Regions from separate parts of the Kosakonia calanthes genome, predicted to be linked through region 2. Evidence: predicted binding sites of a transcription regulator. Region 2 holds the regulator's gene; the other holds the start of a gene.
The links. The regulator Fur, encoded in region 2, represses iron uptake genes when iron is present. The targets are predictions, from matches to a motif close to ATAATAATGAGAACNACTATCAA.
Positions count from the first base shown of each region.

Region 1: the regulator Fur is predicted to act here: its motif matches at 1,684-1,706, upstream of ftnA (non-heme ferritin).

Region 1 covers NZ_CP151800.1:1,964,080-1,967,219, forward strand. Annotated here, with positions in the region: gene tyrP (tyrosine transporter TyrP) at 1-419, opposite strand, end outside; gene AAEY27_RS09225 (hypothetical protein) at 660-1,001, shown strand; gene ftnA (non-heme ferritin) at 1,040-1,537, opposite strand; gene yecR (YecR family lipoprotein) at 1,746-2,078, opposite strand; partial or broken gene AAEY27_RS09240 (HD-GYP domain-containing protein) at 2,185-2,583, opposite strand; gene AAEY27_RS09245 (hypothetical protein) at 2,654-2,854, opposite strand; gene AAEY27_RS09250 (RpiB/LacA/LacB family sugar-phosphate isomerase) at 3,044-3,140, shown strand, end outside.
Region 2 covers NZ_CP151800.1:3,274,760-3,277,899, reverse strand. Annotated here, with positions in the region: gene AAEY27_RS15395 (beta-N-acetylhexosaminidase) at 1-930, shown strand, start outside; gene fur (ferric iron uptake transcriptional regulator) at 1,029-1,475, opposite strand; gene fldA (flavodoxin FldA) at 1,766-2,296, opposite strand; gene ybfE (LexA regulated protein) at 2,460-2,741, opposite strand; gene ybfF (esterase) at 2,873-3,140, opposite strand, start outside.

The DNA of each region.
Region 1 (3,140 bases), 1.3 Mb from region 2:
GACGTTCCGGCACAGACCACGCCACCGGCAACGATTGTGAACAGCAGAACCCCCGCCACCGGAGTAAGTTGCACGTTAAACCACGCACTGATGCCCGATGCCAGCAATTCGCCTGCGCCGCTGATATACGCAGCAGTCAATGCATACATCAGAAACATCATGCTGAAACCGGTGATCCATTGGCCGTAACGGCCCAAATAGCGCCGCGCGAGCGAGCCGAGACCGGTATCTGCCGGAACATGCTGGTAAACCTCCAGCAACAGCAGGGCGGTGTAACACATCACAGCCCACAGGGCGAAAAGTAATACTAAAGTGGTGGCAAAGCCGACGCCCGCAGCTGCCAGCGGCATTGCCAGCATCCCCGCGCCAATGGTTGTTCCGGCAACAATAAAGACGCTGCCAAGTGTCCGATTTTTCACGTTTTTCCTCTGTCCTGGAACATACTGCATATGCAATTCGCGGCGCAGAGTAAGTGAATTCATTCATTTCGTCAAACGACCGTTACAATCGCTGTATATATAAGTTTACAGCTTCATTTGGCCGGTCATCTGCCCAACAGAATCAGGCAATTTGCCTACTTCATCAGGGGAATATTTTTGCGCGACAATCAGGCGTACCTTAAAAAAGAATTATAAATTATCAAAAAAATGAGGAAGACGATGCCGGGTGCAAACCCCTTCACAGCGAAATGGTCGCGCAACGGAAACCTGCTTTGCCACGGGCACTGGATCATTAGCTGGCAGGGTCAGACCATCATCCTGCCGGAGTCTCGCCAGGAGAAAGACATGGGAACCTGGGCTATCTATTCGATAATCGACCCGGACGATGAAACCTTTGCACAAGGATTACAGGAAGATGAGTGGATTATCGAAAACGTCGAGTGGCTAACGGATTTGTTCTTTGATTACGGTATTGCGCTGGAAACGGAAAATTATCGCTATTTCTACCAGGCGGTGAATAAGCAAGACTGGCGTTGCACAAGTTGTGCGGGATGCATGTAAAAATAAAGCGGTTAAGATTTACCTTAACCGCAATTATATTAATTTTGCGCGTCAAGCGTCGCCAGTTCTTTATCGATGAAATAAAGACCTTCGCCACTTTTACCGGCCAGCGTTAATTTATCAATGACCGATTTGAATAATTTCTCTTCTTCGTGTTGTTCTGCCACATACCATTGTAGGAAATTAAAGGTCGGATAATCTTGTGACATCATGGCGACGTGCGCCAGTTCGTTAATTTTTTGTGTGATCAGTTGTTCGTGTTCGTAAGTGGCGCGGAACAGATCGTCAAGAGAAGTGTATTCCGCAACCGGCGACGCGATGGTATTGATGCGGGGCAGGCTGCCGGTGTCGGCCAGGTAGTCGAACAGGCGCTGCATGTGGGTCATCTCTTCCTGCGCGTGGCGACGCAGGAACGCGGCGGCACCCTCAAAACTGTGGTAACTGCACCAGGCGCTCATTTGCTGATAAAGCAGGGAAGAAAAGAGTTCCAGATTCATTTGTTCATTGAGTTTTTCAATCATCTCTGCTTTTAACATGGTACCGCTCCAGAAATAGAATAAGGGAAAAATCTGCGGCCACTATAATTTGTTATTTAATTATTTGCAAAAGGTAAAATAAAAAACTCATTTATTAAAAAAGAGAATGAGAATAACACGCATTGCCCGCGCACATAATTAAATGAATGAGAATTGTTTTAATTATTAATAGAAGAATAAGCCAGCAACGCTATGCTGGCTTAAAATATTACCAGGCGGACTGGGTTTGATTCACTGCCACACCGCGGCACTGATATTGAATCGTGATTTTGGTATTCATGCAGGCCGTTCCGCTGATCAAGCTACAGGTCTGCACTGGCTGGCCATATGGCACGGCAGTGGCATAGCCCATTTGCTGGCACTGCTTATTTGCCGTACCCTGCGCGGTATATTCGTCATAACGCGCGGTCTGCATCATTGACTGGTTAAAGCTAAGACGCACCAGACCACTGGTGGTATCCACGCTGCTGACTTCCGCTTCCTTGGTGATGGTGCACCCGGCAAGCAGCAGCAACGAGACGGCAACACATATTCTCTTCATGAAATCGCTCTGATTCATTTGGCATGATCTCATCTTATCGCGGTGATTGGGCGCCAATCGGTGGAATAACCCGTTGAATAGCCCCTACTAATCGCGACGGCGATGCTCAGTCGGCGAGATTGTCATAAATCACGCGAAAACGTTCATGATGCTGGCGAAACACCGCGATTAGCCGGGGATCAAAGTGTTTGCCCGCACCGTCGATAATGGTCTGCCGGGTGAGTTCATGGCGAAAGCCCGGCTTGTAAACGCGCTTCTGGCGTAACGCGTCGTACACATCGGGCAGCGCCAAAATGCGGGCTTCCAGTGGGATTTGCTCCCCCTTTAGCCCCTCCGGTTAACCGCTGCCATCCCATTTTCCATGGTGGAAATGGATGATATTTTCCGCCACCTGTCCCAGCCCCAGTCTCTGAATAATGCGCCAGCCTTTAATAGTATGGAGCCTCATCTCACTAAATTCCTCCGGGGTGAGCGGCCCTTGTTTACGCAAGATATGGTCCGGCACGGCAATTTTACCGACATCATGCAGTGACGCGTAATTTTCAATCGATAACTGGAAAGCCGGTGTACCTGGGTCAGCAAATTGTGCAGCGGGTGACCCCTTTGTGCCACGGGCCAATCATGCCGCCGTGCGCCGGGGTTTGTGAAACGTCGAGGATTTCCACCAACCGCACCGGCCACTGGGTTTTGCGCATTTCGGCGTAGTCGTTATCGATATAATGCACCTCGATTTTCGGTACGCAACACCCCGGCATACAACCCGTAGCTGTCTTCATTGAAACGCGTGAGGATTTCCGCGTCGTAAAGCCAGACCGGAATAGCGGTGCGAGGCGGGGGATCGGCGAAAACTGTGAACCTGCTTTTGATTTTTAAAACCATTTTTCACTAAATTTGAAAGTACGTTTGTCAGGTAGTAAGGTTTAAGCAACCTTTGCTATCTGAAGCATGTCCACAGGAGATCGAAAATGAAAATTGCACTGATGATGGAAAACAGCCAGGCGGCGAAAAACGCCATCATCCTGAAAGAGCTGAAAACGGTTGCCGATGAGAAAGATTTCCCGG
Region 2 (3,140 bases):
CAGGTGATGATCAAAGAAGGGAAGGTGACTGATGTTGAGCATCTTTCCAGCTATTTTGGCGTTGAGGTCAGCAAGCTGGTGAAAGCCCACGGCATTGACGTGATGCAAGCGTGGCAGGACGGCTTGAAAGATGCCAAAGACGCGTCAATATTTGCCACCGATCATATCAACGTGAACTTCTGGGATGCCCTTTACTGGGGCGGTTTCGATTCGGTCAATGACTGGGCGAACAAAGGGTTCCGCGTGGTGGTCTCCAACCCGGACTACGTTTATCTCGACTTCCCGAACGAAGTTCACCCGGCGGAAAGCGGCTATTACTGGGGCACGCGCTTTAGCGATGAGCGTAAAATCTTTAGTTTCGCGCCGGACAACATGCCGCAGAACGCAGAAACCTCTGTTGATCGTGATGGCAACGTGTTTAGTGCGAAATCCGATAAACCGTGGCCGGGCGCTTATGGTCTTTCCTCGCAGTTATGGAGCGAAGTCGTACGCACCGACTCTCAGATGGAGTACATGATCTATCCGCGTCTGGTTTCTGTCGCCGAACGTGCATGGCATCGCGCAAGCTGGGAACAGCAATATCAAGCGGGTCGTGAATACAAAGGCGGCGAAACACATCGGGTGGATGTGAAAGCGCTCGACAGCGACTGGCAGCGTTTTGCAAACCTGTTAGGTCACCGCGAACTGGCGAAACTGGATAAAGCGGGCATTCATTATCGTTTACCAGTACCGGGCGCGCGCATTGCCAGCGGAAGGCTTGAAGTGAACACCAGCTTCCCGGGAATGGTGGTTGAGTATTCAACTGACAACGGGAAAACCTGGCAGCGCTACGACGATAAAGCACGTCCGCAGGTGAGCGGGGAAGTGCAGGTTCGTACCGCCAGCCCGGACGGCAAGCGCTTCAGCCATGTCGATGGCGTAAAAGCGTAATTTTTCTGCTCATGCCCGGCGATTCAAATGTGCCGGGCTTTTTATTTGCAGACAAAAAAAAGCCAACCTGACGGTTGGCTTTTGCCTATCAAAAAAGATTATTTTGCGTCGTGCGCGTGTTCATCTTCGCGACAGTCACCTTCGGCACAATGGCCATACAGGTACAGACTGTGGTTAGTCAGGCGAATGCCGTGTTTGGTGGCAATTTCGCGTTGACGTGCTTCGATGGAATCATCACTGAATTCAATGACTTTTCCGCAATCGAGGCAAATAAGGTGATCGTGGTGATGCTGCTGAGTCAGTTCAAAAACGGACTTGCCGCCTTCAAAGTTATGACGGGTCACAATCCCGGCGTCATCAAACTGGTTCAGAACACGATAAACCGTTGCCAGCCCAATCTCTTCGCCCATGTCGATCAGACGTTTATATAGATCTTCCGCACTGACATGATGGTTATCCGGCTCCTGAAGCACTTCCAGGATTTTTAACCGAGGAAGCGTGACTTTCAGGCCGGCCTTCTTTAATGCGGTATTGTTGTCAGTCATGCGGAATCTGTCCTGTTGCTATACGATTCACTTCCTTCGCGGAAGTAATAAGGAATGCACCTGGGATAATGCGTATCATTATAGAACTGCCATGTATAAATGAAAACTGCAAGCCCTCAAGTAAAGTAAGCTTATAAAACGTGGTGTCGCCGACAAACTCCTGGTCAGCCGCACCGAGTTTAGCAGGGCTCATTGTACAGCGATGGAGAAAAAAGTTAAAAAATTGTAGCAATTATTTCCATTGCTTTTATCTATTGATACGGCGCAACCCACAGATTGCGCCGAAGATATCAGGCATTAAGGATGTCGTTCAGGTGCAGTTCTTCTGAAACCTGCTTCACCCATTTCTGAACGCGTTCTGCGGTCAGTTCCGGTTGACGATCTTCGTCAATCGCCAGACCTACAAAGTGGTCATCATCCGCCAGGCCTTTCGACGCTTCGAAGTGGTAACCCGCGGTAGGCCAGTGGCCCACAATGGTCGCGCCGCGCGGTTCAATAATGTCGCGAATAGTGCCCAGCGCATCACAGAAATATTCTGCATAATCTTCCTGGTCGCCACAGCCGAACAGCGCAACTAATTTACCATTGAAATCAATCTCTTCCAGCGTCGGGAAGAAGTCATCCCAATCACATTGCGCTTCGCCGTAATACCAGGTCGGAATGCCGAGCAACAGAATGTCATACCCTTCGATATCTTCTTTGCTGCTCTTGGCAATGTCATGGACATCGGCAACGTCTTTACCGAGCTGACTCTGAATCATTTTCGCGATATTTTCGGTGTTGCCTGTGTCGCTGCCGAAGAAAATGCCTGTAATTGCCATGAGTAAAATAACCTCTTGAATCTTAATGAGTATAGGGGGGGCGCTAAGCCCACAGATAAGGGCAATCATAGCAGAACAGAGAAGCACGCGGAAACTGCTATCGCCACGGACTGCACTGTATGCCACATGAAAGTGTTGATAAAACGATGATTCGGAGGATTCGCTATCCGCGCAATGCTTTCAACTGTGCCAAAAGCATCTCTTCGATAAGCTCGCTGCGGCTCATCTCGCGCGCGTCTGCCAGCTCGTTTAAGGCGTCCACAGCGTCCACGTTCAGTTTGAGTTCGACGCGTTTAAGCCCACGAACCTTATCGCGTTTTAGCTGATTGCGTTTGTTGATGCGCAACTGTTCATCGCGCGCGAGCGGGTTTGTCTTCGGTCGTCCCGGGCGACGCTCATTCGCGAACAGATCTAGTGTCGTACGGTCCGTTTGTTCTTTAGCCATGGTCTAAGCATACTACGGGAGAAACAAGCAATCGGGCTGCTGCCCGGGCTGAATAGCGCGCCATCATACATCAGCATAACGAGTGCGCCAACGACCGGACGCGATGAAACGACCGGTCGCCGCCTTTTTAATCAGTTTGCCTTTTCAGTGAGATACCGGCGAATCGCCCGCATCACCGCCTCCGGTTTTTCCGCATGCACCCAGTGCCCGGCACCGGCAATCACGTGCGCCCGCGCCTGCGGGAATTGCGCCAGCAGCGCATCGCGGTACGCTTCGGTGACATACGGCGAGTTGCCGCCGCGAACGAAAAGGGCGGGTTTATCCCACGCGGGCACCGTTTCCCAGCCAACAATATGAGGATATTGATCCCACAGCACCGGCACATTGAAGCGCCATTCG